2 regions of the Methylobacterium sp. WL8 genome follow, and region 1 is predicted to be linked to the other one. Evidence: predicted binding sites of a transcription regulator. Region 1 holds the regulator's gene; the other holds the start of a gene.
What was found. Region 1 encodes HrcA, which represses chaperone genes, less so after heat shock. Its sites were predicted from a motif close to GTTAGCACTCNCNNNNNGNGAGTGCTAAC; they were not measured.

Region 1 (7,185 bases):
GCGCAGGCCCATCATCAGGAACTCGTCGCCCTGGTCGGCGCCCGCGATGGTCTCGGTCTCGGAGATGCCGTGGCCGTCGCGCTCGACCCGGGCGAGCCAGGCCTCCGGCGCCTTCTCGGTGACGGTGCCGAGGCGGCCCGCCTCCGTGACCAGGCGGCCATGCGCGCCGGGGCCGATGCCGGCATACTCGCCGTAGCGCCAGTAGAGCAGGTTGTGGCGCGACTGCGCGCCGGGGCGCGCATGGTTCGAGATCTCGTAGGCCGGAAGCCCGGCCCGGTCGCAAACCTCCTGGGTCACGTCGTAGAGGGTGCGGGCCGCCTCGTCGTCGGGCGGCACGAGCCGGCCCGCGGCGGCGAGGCCGTAGAACGGCGTCCCCGGCTCGATGGTGAGCTGGTAGAGCGAGAGGTGCTCGGCCGCCCGGCCGATCGCCTGGGTGAGTTCCCGCCGCCAGGCCTCGGCGGTCTGGTTCGGGCGGGCGTAGATCAGGTCGAACGAGCTGCGGTCGAAGGCGCCCTGCGCGACCCGGATCGCGGCGAACGCCTCCTCGGCGCTGTGCAGCCGCCCGAGGCTCTTGAGGGAGGCGTCGTCGAAGGCCTGGACGCCCAGCGAGACGCGGTTGACCCCAGCCGTGCGGTAACCCCGGAACCGCCCGGCCTCGACGCTGGTCGGGTTGGCCTCCAGCGTGATCTCGGCGTCGGGCGCGACGCCCCAGGCCTCGCCCACCGCGTCGAGGATGCCGGCGACGGTGCCGGGCTGCATCAGCGAGGGCGTGCCGCCGCCGAGGAAGACGCTCGACACGGTGCGGCCGGGCGTGCGGGCGGCCACGTGCGCGATCTCGGCGCGGAAGGCCGCGAGGTAGCGCACTTCGTCCACCGGCGCGTGGCGCACGTGGCTGTTGAAGTCGCAATACGGGCACTTCGAAGCGCAGAAGGGCCAATGCACGTAGACGCCGAAGCCCGCGTCGCGGGTCGGGTGGTCCGGGCCTGAACGGTCGATCATCGCACGCGATGTGCTCGCGTGCGCGCCGTTTGGCAATCGTGCGATGGGTTCAGGTCGGGCGACGCAGGCATGCGGCGGCGAGCGCCACGAAGGCGCGCGCCCGGTGAGAGAGGGCGTTGCCGGTCTGCCAGTCGACCCCGTGCTTCTCCTCCGACGAGATTTCGCCGAAGGTTCGGTTAGAGCCGTCCGGCCGGAACATCGGGTCGTAGCCGAAGCCGGCGGTGCCGCGGGGCTCGACGAGGTCGCCGAAGACGCGGCCCTCGAACAGCTCGACATGGCCGTCGGGCCAGGCCAGCACCAGCGCCGAGACGAAGTGCGCGCGCCGGTCGGTCGCCCCGCGCAGGGCGAGTTCCGCGGCGATCCGCGCCATCGCGCCGGCGAAATCCTTGGACGGGCCGGCCCAGCGGGCGGAGAACAGGCCGGGCGCCCCGTCGAGGGCGGCGACGCACAGGCCCGAATCGTCGGCGAAGGCCGGCAGGCCGGTGGCCTCGGCGGCGGCGATCGCCTTGATTGCCGCGTTCTCGGAGAACATCGTGCCGGTCTCGTCCGGCTCGGCGAGCCCGAGTTCGCCCGCCGAGACCGCCTCGACGCCGAACGGCGCCAGCAGCTCGCGCATCTCGACCAGCTTGCCGGCATTGTGGGTCGCGATGACGACCTTGCCCGTGAGGATGCGGTGGCTCATGCGATCGCCTGCTTCTGGAGGGCGACGAGGTCGGCGACGCCGCCCTTGGCGAGCCGCAGCAGTTCGAGCAGCTCGGCTTCCGAGAACGGCTTCCCCTCGGCGGTGCCCTGCACCTCGACGAGGCCGCCGGTGCCGGTGATGACGAAGTTGGCGTCGGTCTCGGCGCCCGAATCCTCGGCGTAGTCGAGGTCGAGCACGGCCGCGCCCTTGACGATGCCGCAGGACACCGCGGCGACGTGGTCGCGCAGCGGGTCGACCGAGATCATCGAGCGGGCGCGCATCCAGGCGAAGCACTCGTGCAGCGCGACCCAGGCGCCGGTGATCGCCGCGGTGCGGGTGCCGCCGTCGGCCTGGATCACGTCGCAGTCGACGGTGATCTGCTTCTCGCCCATGGCCGGCAGGTTGGTGACGGCGCGCAAGGATCGCCCGATCAGCCGCTGGATCTCCTGCGTCCGCCCCGAGGGCTTGCCGGAATTGATCTCGCGGCGGGTGCGCTCGTGCGTCGCGCGCGGCAGCATCGAATACTCGGCCGTCACCCAGCCCTTGCCGGAGCCGCGCAGCCAGTGCGGCCCGCGCTCTTCGAGGGAGGCGGTGCACAGCACCTTGGTCTCGCCGAAGGTCACGAGGCAGGAGCCTTCCGCGTAGCGGGCGACCGACCGTTCCAGCGTGACCGTGCGCAACTCGTCGGCCGCGCGCTTCGAGGGCCGCATGCGGCGTTCTCCCGGTTCGAAATTCCGAGCCGGGTGCTTAGGCTGCGTCGCCTCGGGCGGCAACCCGACGCGCCGCAACGTCATCGCATCGCCGACGGATTGATCCGCGGGCTTCGCCGGGACACAATCGCCGGGCAGGAACCGCGCGTGACCGAGTTTTCGAGATCCATTTCCCAACCTCCGCAGGTGCAGGCGCTCGCCGCGCTGAACGAGCGCGCCCGCGAGATCTTCCGACAGATCGTCGAGGGATACCTGTCCACCGGCGAGCCGATGGGATCGCGCAACCTCGCACGCATCCTGCCGATGGCCCTGTCGCCGGCCTCGATCCGCAACGTGATGTCCGACCTGGAGCAGGCCGGGCTGATCTTCGCCCCGCACACCTCCGCCGGGCGCCTGCCGACGGAGCTGGGCCTGCGCTTCTTCGTCGACGCGATGCTGGAGCTCGGCGACGTCGGGCGCGAGGAGCAGGAGCGGATCGAGGCGCAGATGCGCGCCGCCGCCTCCGGCCACACCTTCGCGTCGGTGCTGGCCGAGGCGTCGAGCCTGCTCTCGGGCGTCTCGCGCGGCGCCGGCGTGGTGCTGACGACCAAGACCAACGTGCAGCTCAAGCACATCGAGTTCGTGCGGCTCGACCCGGCCCGCGCCCTGGTGGTGCTCGTCTCCGACGACGGCTCGGTGGAGAACCGCCTGCTCGACCTGCCGCCGGGCCTGCCCGCAAGCGCGCTGCAGGAGGCTTCGAACTACCTCAATGCCCGGTTGCACGGCCGCACCCTCGGGGGCCTGCGCGCCGAGATCGAAGCGGGCCGGCAGGCGATGAAGCGCGAGCTCGACGCCATCACCGAGCGGCTGGTCGACGCCGGGCTTGCCGTCTCGGTCGGGCCCACCGAGGCACGCCAGCTGATCGTGCGCGGCCAGGCCAACCTGCTCGACGACCTGCGCGCGATCGAGGATCTGGAGCGGATGCGGCTGCTGTTCTCGGACCTCGAGACGCAGAAGGACGTGATCGACCTGCTCGCCCGCGCCGAGGGCGGCGACGGGGTACGGATCTTCATCGGCTCGGAGAACAAGCTGTTTTCGCTCTCCGGCTCCTCGCTGATCGCCGCCCCGTTCCGCGACGGTTCGCAGACGATCGTCGGCGTGGTCGGCGTCATCGGCCCGACCCGGCTCAACTACGCCCGCATCGTCCCGATGGTGGACTACACCGCGCGGGTGGTCTCGCGGATGATGGACCGCGGGACGTAACTTTTCGCCAGGCAGGTAACGTGCGGTCGTCGGCGTGCTCGATCGATCGCGGGGTCCTTCTCCCAGTGGGAGAAGGACAGGATGAGGGGCGTGACCTCTCCGGAGATGTCACACCCCTCACCCCAACCCTCTCCCTATGGGAGAGGGGGCAGGCGGCGCTTCTTTCGGCCTCAGCCGCGGATCACGTCCACGATCTGGTAGGTGTCCGGATCGACGATGACGATGTCGTCGTCCACGAGGACGTAGCTGTAATCCTCGTATTCCGGGGCCAGCTCGACGATCGCCGGCGGGAGCCGGTGCAGTTCGTAGCTGCGAGCGATGGCCGTTCCGACCGTGAGCGCGAAGGCGCCGGCCGCCAGCCGCGGCACGCCGCTGCGGAACAGGTCCTGGCGGAACCGGGTGCGCTCGGCGCCGCCGAGACGCCCGTAGGCGCCTCGGGCCTCGCCGCCGCCACGCGGACCGCGGGCGCCGCGATCGGGACGTCCGTCACGCTCGCCGCGAGCGCCCGGTCCGTCGCGGTCGCCACGTCCATCGCGGGCTCCGGGGCCGTCACGATCACCCCGGCCGTCACGGGCGCCAGGACCGTCGCGGTCGCCACGTCCTTCGCGCGCGCCATCGCGGTCACCGCGCGCGCCCGCCTTGTCGTCGCGCGCGCCGGGCTTGCCGCCCGGACCGTCCTCGCGCATCGCACCGCCGGGGCCGCCCTGGCCGAAGGCCGTCGCCGTGCCCAGCACCAGGACCGCGGCCGTCACCGTTCCGCGAAAGATCTTGTTCATGGCGTTCGAATCCGTCCCATTCTTGATGAAAGGCCGCGTCCTTCGCCGACCGGCGACGTCACCGGCCCGAAACGGCACAGTGCCGGAAAGCGTTCCGTCGTGCCGCGCCGCCCGAGCGAGGGTGCGAGACGCCGTCGCGAGACGCGTGTGACGGCGGCGGTGGGCCGTCCCGCCCGAAGGGTTTCGCACCCTAGGCGGCTCCCCTCCCCGCCTGTAACTTCGCCGGTATCAAGAATGCGCCGTCCCAAGGACGGAGACAGGGAGCCAGCATGTCCGACTCGATCGGGATCGCGCCATCCGCCGAAGACGTGGCGGCCGACCGCCGCCGCCGCATCAAGGCGATCGTCGCGTCGTCTTCGGGTAACTTGGTCGAGTGGTACGACTTCTACTGCTACGCCTTCTTCGCGATCTACTTCGCCTCGTCGTTCTTCCCGAAGGGCGACTCCACCAGCCAGCTACTGCAAACCGCCGGCATCTTCGCCGTGGGATTCTTCATGCGGCCGATCGGCGGCTGGCTGTTCGGGCGCATCGCCGACCGCGTCGGGCGCCGCACCTCGATGGTCATCTCCGTGATGATGATGTGCGTCGGCTCGCTGTTCATCGGCCTGCTGCCGACCTACGAGACCGTCGGCGCCGCCGCCCCCGTCCTGCTGCTGCTGGCGCGCATGCTCCAGGGCCTCTCGGTCGGCGGCGAGTACGGCACCAGCGCCACCTACATGAGCGAGGTCGCGCTCAAGGGTCAGCGCGGCTTCTTCGCCTCGTTCCAATACGTGACGCTGATCGGCGGTCAGCTGCTCGCCTCGCTGGTGCTGATCGTGCTGCAGTTCGCGATGACCGAGGCCCAGCTCCACAGCTACGGCTGGCGGATCCCGTTCTTCATCGGCGCAGGTGCGGCCGTCGTCGCGCTGTATCTGCGCCGCTCGCTCGCCGAGACCGCGGGCTCCGACAAGGAGAACGCCGGCACCTTCTCCGAGCTCGCCAAGCATTGGCGCGCGTTCTGCGTGGTGCTGGCCTACACGGCTGGTGGTTCTTTGGTGTTCTACACCTTCACCACGTACATGCAGAAGTACCTCGTCAACACCGCGCACTTCGACAAGGGCACCGCCTCGCGCACGATGACCGCGGTGCTGCTGGTCTACATGCTGGTGCAGCCGGCCTTCGGCGCGCTGTCCGACAGGATCGGGCGCAAGGCCAACATGCTGCTCTACAGCGGCCTCGGCACGCTGATGGTGGTGCCGCTGATGACGGCGATCGGCGCGACGCAGGACCCCTACGTCGCCTTCGGCCTGATCACCCTCGGGCTTCTGGCGGTGAGCTTCTACACGGGCATCAGCGGCATCGTGAAGGCGGAGCTGTTCCCGACCAAGGTCCGCGCGCTCGGCGTCGGCCTGTCCTACGCGCTGGCCAACGCCACCTTCGGCGGCACCGCCGAATACGTGGCGTTGTGGTTCAAGGAGGCGGGGATGGAATCGAGCTTCTTCTGGTACGTCACCATCCTGCTGGCCATCGCCTTCGTCGCCTCGCTGATCATGCCGAACCCGAAGGTCCACGGCTATCTCGACGGCGACGGCACGGTGGAGGAGGCGCTGGGCGCCAAGGGCCGGCTGGCGCGGGCGTAGCAGGTTTCCCTCCCCCCGCAGGGGGGAGGGAAGCGCCTGCGCTACTTGATCACCGCGCAGCCGATGCGGTCGCCCGCGCCGCCGATCGGCTGGGTGGCGTGGTCGTCCTCCTTGGCGTGGACGATGAGCGCCGACCCGTCGCCGTCCTTGAGGCCGCCGTCGCCGGTCAGCGGGGTCTCGCTCGAGACCTCGGCGTTCACCGAGCCGTCGGCCGCCGCGTAGACGTTGGGCAGGTCGCCCTCGTCCGGGCCGTCCGGATTGAGCAGGCCGTGCTTGCTCTGGTCGTGGTTCACGTGGGCCTTGGAGTTCATGAACTTCTCGGTGTCGGAGCAGTCGCCGACCGCGTGGAAGTGGATGCCGTGCCAGCCGGGCGGCAGGCCGCCGGCCTTGATCGCGATCCGCATCACCAGCGCGTTGGCGCCGTCGCGGATCGTCAACGTCCCGATCGGCTCGCCCTTGTTGTTCTTGATCTCGCCGTCGAAGGTCTGGGGCGCCGCGGCCGGGGCCGCCTCGGGGGCCGGCGCGGTCTGCGCGAGCGCTCCGCTCGCGCCGGATGCGAAGCCCGCAAGGGCTCCGAGCATAAGGGCTGCGCGCAACGGCAGGGTGCGTGTCATATGATGGCTCTCCTCTCCACGTCGGGCTAGTTAAGCTCTCGCCCGGTCGTCCGACAGGGGTTTGTTCGATTGCGCCGCCCGAGGCGGCAGAACCATCCGTGACCCAACCCCGATGACGCGAGACAGGATCAGGGCCGACCTCATGCTGGTCGAGCACGGCCATTTCGAGAGCCGCGCGCGGGCGCAGGCCGCCATCGCCGCCGGCCTCGTGCGGGCCGACGGCCGGCCCGTGACCCGCGCCTCCGAACGGCTGCCGCCCGGCGCGGCGATCGAGGCCGCCGCCGCCCACCCCTTCGTCTCGCGCGGCGGCCTGAAGCTCGAGGCGGCTTTGGACGCCTTCGGCGTGGACCCGGCCGGGCTGCCCTGCCTCGACGTCGGCGCCTCCACCGGCGGCTTCACCGACCTTCTGCTGCGCCGCGGCGCGGCCCACGTCACCGCGGTCGACGTCGGGCACGGCCAGCTCCACGCGAGCCTGGCCGCCGACCCGCGGGTGACGAACCGCGAGGGCGCCGACATCCGCACCCTCGCGCCGGGCAGCCTCGA
Region 2 (7,185 bases), on a different contig from region 1:
TCGTCACCGAGATGGTCGGCGAGTTCCCCGAGCTGCAGGGTTTGATGGGGGCTCGCTATGCCGCTCTCCAGGGCGAGCACCCGAGCGTCTGCGCTGCGATCGAGGAGCATTACAAGCCGGTCGGGCCGTCCGACCGGGTGCCGACCGACCCGGTCTCGGTGGCGGTGGCGCTCGCCGACAAGCTCGACACGCTGGTCGGGTTCTGGGCGATCGACGAGAAACCGACTGGGAGCAAGGACCCGTATGCGTTGCGGCGGGCCGCTTTGGGGGTCGTGCGACTCGCGGTCGATTGTTCGCTAAGATTGAGTCTGACGCAGGCTTTTGCGTTCGCATATCTTGCAAGGTCATTGACTCCAGACGAATCAAGCTACTTCAAGCGAAGCCATAACGAGGGTATCCCAAGCCAGCGCACGACTTCGGATATTGTAAAAAATGCGGGTATCCCCGGGTCGAGTTTTGCGGATTTGGTCGATGGCAAAGGAAGTCTTCTCACCTTTTTCGCCGATCGCCTCAAAGTCTACCTCCGCGAAAAAGGCGCCCGCCACGACTTGATCGACGCGGTCTTCGCGCTTCCCGGCCAGGACGACCTGCTGATGGTCGTCCGCCGCGTCGAGGCGCTCGGCGCCTTCCTCGACACCGAGGACGGCAAGAACCTGCTCGCGGGGGTGAAGCGCGCCTCGAACATCCTCCGGATCGAGGAGAAGAAGGACGGCCGCGCCTACGACGCCGAGCCCGACGCCGCGCTCGCCGCCTCCGGCCAGCCCGAGGAGCGGGCGCTCGCCGAGGCGCTGGCGACCGCCCGGACCGAGGCCTCGGCCGCGGTCGCGAAGGAGGATTTTGCCGGCGCGATGCGGGCGCTCTCGCAGCTGCGTGCCCCGGTGGACGCCTTCTTCGAGCACGTCACCGTCAACGCCGACGACCCGCGCCTGCGCGAGAACCGCCTCACCCTCCTCAACGCGCTGCGCGCCGCCACCCGCGAAGTCGCGGATTTCTCGGCGATCGTGGGATAGTGCGCGGGTCCCTTCTCCCAGGGGGAGAAGGACAGGATGAGGGGCGTGAGGCGTCAGGAAGGACCGCGCCGGTCGCAACGTGTCTGCCGGATTCGGTCCGGCAGCGACATGGGCTCGTCGATCGGCCGACGCTGTCGACCTTGCGCGCAGTTCGGTGGCGTTACGCCCCTCATCCCAACCTTCTCCCCCTGGGAGAAGGAGCCATGTCGTGGAAGACGCGGGATTTCCGCCACCGTCGCGCCGTGAGGCCTTTATGGAGCAGATCGCTTACGCGCGGGGTTTGCGTCGCACGCAGACGCGAGCCGAAGCCAAGCTCTGGTCCGTGCTCCGAAGGCGCCAACTGAACGGGTGGAAGTTCCGGCGCCAGTGCCCCATCGATCGCTATGTTGCGGATTTCGTCTGCATCGAGGCGAACCTCATCGTGGAAGTGGATGGCGCGACCCATTCCACGATGCAGGAATGCGAGCGGGATGCGGTTCGCACCCGTACCCTTGAATCCTGCGGTTTCGCGATCCTGCGCGACACCAACGCCGAGATCGCCGAAAACCTCGACGGCGTGCGCGAGACGATCCTCGCCGCGGTCGAGCGGCGGCTCTCCGTCTGATGCGTCTCAGAACCAGCCCTTGATCCGGAACACCACGATCGGGATGATCGCGCTGGCGAGGATCAGGCTTAGGGCGTAGGGGTAGCCGTAGGCCCAGTCGAGCTCGGGCATGTGCTTGAAGTTCATCCCGTACATCGAGGCGATTAGCGTCGGCGGAACGCCGACCACCGAGACGACGGTGAGCACGCGGAAGACGTTGTTCTGTTCGATGTTGATCAGGCCCAGGGCCGCGTCGAGGAGGAACTGGACGTTCTCCGAGAGCCGCGTCTCGAACTCGTCGAGGGATTCGATGTCCCGGCGGATCGTCTCGAAGCGGGCGTCGGTCTCCTCCTGAGCCAGCACCTGCTCGCAGGCGCCGGCGACGAAGGGCACGATGCGCTCGAGCCCGAGCAGGCTCGCCCGGATCTTGCCGAGCACCTTCCCGCGGCGGGCGATGCCCCGCAGGATGCGCCGCAGCGCCAAGTCCCGCCGGCGCGGGGGCGCCGCCTCGTCGGATTTCGCGGGCCGGGCGCGCACGTCGAAGTCGAAGATGCGGGTGGAGAGCCTGTCGAGCTCGGCGCCCATGTCCTCCAGGGAGTCGGCCAGGCTGTCGACGAGCTCCTCCATCAGCAGCAGGAAGACCGCGATCCCGGTCTTGGCCTCCTCGCCCTCGTGGACCCGCTTGCGCACCTCGGCGAAGGCGCGCAGCTCATGGAATCGCACCGTCACGAGGTGGTCCTTCGTCAGCACGAAGCCGAGTGGGTTCAGGACCGAATCGGTGCTCTCGAAGGTGATCATCGGCGTCGAGAGCGACAGGCCGTTCTTCAGCCGGCGCAGGCGGCTCGAACTCTCGACCTCCGACAGCGCCTTGCGCGAGGGCACCCGGACGCCGGTGGCCTCCTCGACCGCGCGGGCCTCCTCGGGCGTCGGGTCGTTGAGGTCGATCCACACGGCCTGCGTCGGGACGGCGGCGGCGCCCGCCTCGCTCGGCGCGAGCGCGCCCTCCGGTCCGTGCAGGCTCAGCATGGCAGGATCATCCGTCGGCGCGTGCGATCAGGGGAGAAACCCGGCGCGCGACGGCCGTCGCAGGGTGCGACAGACTTGACTCGCCAAGGGGCCGCGGCTATCTCGCCCGCAGCCTTGGCACTCATCTTTCGAGAGTGCTAACGGCAGGGTTGGACGCGGACCACCGCGGCATCAACGCCGTTTCGCGAATTCAAACAAGAGGGCAGCTCATGAAGTTCCGTCCGCTGCACGACCGGGTCGTCGTCCGCCGCATCGAAGGCGAAGAGAAGACCAAGGGCGGCATCATCATCCCCGACACCGCCAAGGAGAAGCCGCAGGAAGGCGAGATCGTCGCCGTCGGCCCGGGCGCCCGCGACGAGGCCGGCCGCATCAACGCGCTCGACGTCAAGGCCGGCGACCGCGTCCTGTTCGGCAAGTGGTCGGGCACCGAGGTCAAGATCGACGGTCAGGACCTCCTGATCATGAAGGAATCCGACATCATGGGCGTCGTCGCCTAAGGTCTTCGGACACCTGACTTAAACCGCCCTTCGAGGCCCGAACCGGTCTTGGGGCTTCCCCACCAACGAAAAGGAATCCTGCACATGGCAGCGAAAGACGTTCGTTTCTCCTCCGACGCGCGCGACAAGATGCTCCGTGGCGTCGACATCCTCGCGGATGCCGTCAAGGTGACGCTCGGCCCCAAGGGCCGCAACGTCGTGATCGAGAAGAGCTTCGGCGCGCCGCGCATCACCAAGGACGGCGTCACCGTCGCCAAGGAGATCGAGCTCGCCGACAAGTTCGAGAACATGGGCGCCCAGATGGTGCGCGAAGTGGCCTCGAAGACCAACGACATCGCCGGTGACGGCACCACCACCGCGACCGTGCTCGCCCAGGCGATCGTCCGCGAAGGCGCCAAGTACGTCGCCGCCGGCATGAACCCGATGGACCTGAAGCGCGGCATCGACCTCGCCACGGCCGCCGCGGTGAAGGACATCATCGCGCGCTCCAAGAAGGTCGCCTCGTCCGAGGAGGTCGCCCAGGTCGGCACGATCTCGTCGAACGGCGACAAGGAAATCGGCGAGATGATCGCCCACGCCATGCAGAAGGTCGGCAACGAGGGCGTGATCACGGTCGAGGAGGCGAAGACCGCCGAGACCGAGCTCGACGTCGTCGAGGGCATGCAGTTCGACCGCGGCTACCTCTCCCCGTACTTCATCACGAACGCGGAGAAGATGGTCGCCGAGCTCGAGGACCCCTACATCCTCATCCACGAGAAGAAGCTGTCGTCGCTCCAGGCGATGCTGCCGGTGCTCGAGGCCGTGGTGCAGACCGGCAAGCCGCTGGTCATCATCGCCGAGGACATCGAGGGCGAGGCGCTGGCCACCCTCGTGGTGAACAAGCTGCGCGGCGGCCTCAAGGTCGCGGCCGTGAAGGCTCCGGGCTTCGGGGACCGCCGCAAGGCGATGCTCGAGGACATCGCGATCCTGACCCAGGGCCAGATGATCGCCGAGGACCTCGGCATCAAGCTCGAGAACGTCACCCTGCCGATGCTCGGCCGCGCCAAGCGGATCCGCATCGAGAAGGAGACCACCACGATCATCGACGGTTCGGGCGAGAAGGCCGACATCGAGGCCCGCGTCGGGCAGATCAAGGCGCAGATCGAGGAGACCACCTCGGACTACGACCGTGAGAAGCTCCAGGAGCGCCTGGCCAAGCTCGCCGGCGGCGTCGCGGTCATCCGCGTCGGCGGCGCGACCGAGGTCGAGGTCAAGGAGAAGAAGGACCGCGTCGACGACGCGCTCAACGCCACCCGCGCGGCTGTCGAAGAGGGCATCGTCCCCGGCGGTGGCACCGCCCTGCTCCGCGCCAAGAAGGCGGTCGCCGCCCTCTCGAGCGACAACCCCGACGTCCAGGCCGGCATCAAGATCGTGCTGAAGGCGCTCGAGGCCCCGATCCGTCAGATCGCCCAGAACTCGGGCGTCGAGGGCTCCATCGTCGTCGGCAAGATCACCGACAACACCTCTTCCGAGACCTACGGCTTCAACGCCCAGACGGAAGAGTACGTCGACATGATCCAGGCCGGCATCATCGACCCGGCCAAGGTCGTGCGCACCGCCCTGCAGGACGCGGCCTCGGTCGCCGGCCTGCTCGTCACCACCGAGGCCATGATCGCCGACTCTCCGAAGAAGGACAGCGGCGCCTCCATGGGCGGCGGCGGCGGCATGGGCGGCATGGGCGGCGGGATGGACTTCTAAGTCCCAGCCACCATCGCAAGGTCGGAAAGAGGGTCGCCGCAAGGCGGCCCTCTTTTCGTTTGCGTCCGCCATGCTTGGGAGACTCTAGATTTATTTTTTCTCCCGAATGGCGCTGGTGATCGGCCCGCGAGCGATATGCGCATATGCTAAAATTTCAGCAAGTCGCTCTAAAATATCGTTTATTTCCAGACACCGCGGGTACTTTCAAGGGAGAGCGATCTTCCAAAGCCAATCTAGCATATGACTTGAGGTTGATTTCTCGACCTGGATGAGATTTCCTTCCGTTCGGCGGGGGGAGACGGGTTTGGACGTCGAGGGCTTCATCGAACGCTGGACCGCACGCGAGGGCGGTGCGGAGCGCGCGAACTACCAGATGTTCCTCAGCGAGCTCTGCGACGTGCTCGGCGTACCCCGACCGGAGCCGGCCGGCGGCGACACCGCCCGCAACGACTACGCCTTCGAGCGCGCCGTGCGCCTGCGCGCGGGCGACGGCGGTACGGCTCCCCGGCGCATCGACCTCTACCGGCGCGGGCACTTCATCCTCGAAGCCAAGCAATCGCGCTTTCCCGGCGCGAAGAACGCGCCGCGGCAGGTCTCCGCCGCCCAGCTCTCCCGGCTTGCCGCCGAACCGGAACAGCTCGGGCGCCGGGCCGCCACGAAGGGCTGGGACGTGATGATGCAGAACGCCCGGCGCCAAGCCGAAGGCTACGTCTTCCTGTTGGATCCCGAGCATGTGGCACCGCCCTTCCTCATCACCTGCGATGTCGGCCACGCGCTGGAGGTGTTCGCCGATTTCTCCGGGACCGGGCGGGCCTACGTGCCGTTTCCCGACCGCCAGGGCTTCCGCATCTTTCTCGAAGACCTGCGCGACCCGGCGGTGCGCACCCGGCTCGCGGCGATCTGGACCGACCCGGGCAGCCTCGATCCGGCGCGGCATGCGGCCAGGGTCACTCGCGAGATCGCCGCGCGGCTCGCCGCCGTGAGCAAGGCGCTCGAGGCGGACCATGCGCCCGAGGAGGTCGCCCACTTCCTGATGCGCTGCATTTTCACGATGTTCGCCGAGGGCGTGGACCTGCTGCCGAAGGGCAAGTTCACCAAACTGCTGGCAGAATGCGCCGAAAGCCCGGGCGTCTTCGCTCCGCTCCTCTCGGACCTCTGGGCCAAGATGGACGCGCCGCGGGAGCAGGATCGCTTCTTCTCGGGGTTCCAGCAGCACCTGCGCCTCTTCAACGGCAACCTGTTCTCCAACGCGACGGCGTTCCCGCTGGCGCGCGAGGAGATCGGGGAGCTGCTGGCGGCCGCCCGGAAGGACTGGACGGAGGTCGATCCCGCGATCTTCGGCACGCTGCTGGAGCAGGCCCTGGACAAGGCGGAGCGGCGACGGCTCGGCGCGCATTACACGCCGCGCGTCTACGTGCGGCGTCTCGTCGAGGCGACCGTGATGCAGCCGCTCCGGGCCGACTGGCAGGCGGCGCTCATGAGAGCGGAGACCGCCCACCAGGGCGGGGACGAGAAGGCGGCGGTCGGCCACGTGCGTGCGTTCCACCGCACGCTCTGCGCCACCCGCGTCCTCGATCCGGCCTGCGGCACCGGCAACTTCCTCTACGTCGCGCTCGAGCTGATGAAGACCCTCGAAGGCGAGGTGCTGGAGACGCTGGCGCGCCTGGGCGAGCCCGAGAACATGGGGCTGGATCGCGAAACCGTCGATCCGCACCAGTTCCTCGGTTTGGAACTGAACCCGCGCGCCGCCGCGATCGCCGAGCTCGTGGTGTGGATCGGGTACCTTCAGCAGCATTACCGGACCCGCACCGGACACCCGTCCGAGCCGATCCTGCGCGCCTTCAAGAACATCAACTTCGGACGCGGCGAAGGCTACGATGCCGTCTTGACCTGGGACGGCTATCCGCTTCCGACGATCGTCGAGATAAATGGCAGACGCGTCGAGACCTATCCGAAGGCCCGGCGGCCGGACTGGCCGGACGCCGATTTCATCGTCGGGAATCCACCGTTCATCGCAGGAAGCGACCTGCGCGGCGAATACGGACACGGCTATGCCTCAGCCGTCTGGGCCGCCTATCCGAACGTCCCCGGCGGCGCGGACTTCGTGATGTGCTGGTGGGATCGGTCGGCCGTCCAGCTTGCGGGGCCGATCCTGAAACGGTTCGGCTTCGTGACGACGAACAAGATCGCACAGGGATTCAGTCGCAAGGTCGTCGCCCATCACCTGGGTCTCAAACGCCCGATCCGCATCGCGTGGGCGATCGACGATCACCCCTGGTATCGCGGAAAGGGCGGCGTCGCGCAGGTCCGGATCGCGATGACGGTCGGCGAT

Region 2: the regulator HrcA is predicted to act here: its motif matches at 2,733-2,761, upstream of groES (co-chaperone GroES).

What each region holds. Positions count from the first base shown of each region.
Region 1 covers NZ_VRVF01000060.1:9,822-17,006, forward strand. Annotated here, with positions in the region: gene hemW (radical SAM family heme chaperone HemW) at 1-999, opposite strand, end outside; gene rdgB (RdgB/HAM1 family non-canonical purine NTP pyrophosphatase) at 1,049-1,681, opposite strand; gene rph (ribonuclease PH) at 1,678-2,391, opposite strand; gene hrcA (heat-inducible transcriptional repressor HrcA) at 2,539-3,633, shown strand; gene FV234_RS19040 (DUF1236 domain-containing protein) at 3,804-4,409, opposite strand; gene FV234_RS19045 (MFS family transporter) at 4,679-6,028, shown strand; gene FV234_RS19050 (superoxide dismutase family protein) at 6,070-6,609, opposite strand; gene FV234_RS19055 (TlyA family RNA methyltransferase) at 6,755-7,185, shown strand, end outside.
Region 2 covers NZ_VRVF01000038.1:40,307-47,491, forward strand. Annotated here, with positions in the region: gene glyS (glycine--tRNA ligase subunit beta) at 1-1,010, shown strand, start outside; gene FV234_RS14930 (DUF559 domain-containing protein) at 1,219-1,614, shown strand; gene FV234_RS14935 (magnesium transporter CorA family protein) at 1,621-2,619, opposite strand; gene groES (co-chaperone GroES) at 2,829-3,116, shown strand; gene groL (chaperonin GroEL) at 3,201-4,853, shown strand; gene FV234_RS14950 (DNA methyltransferase) at 5,158-7,185, shown strand, end outside.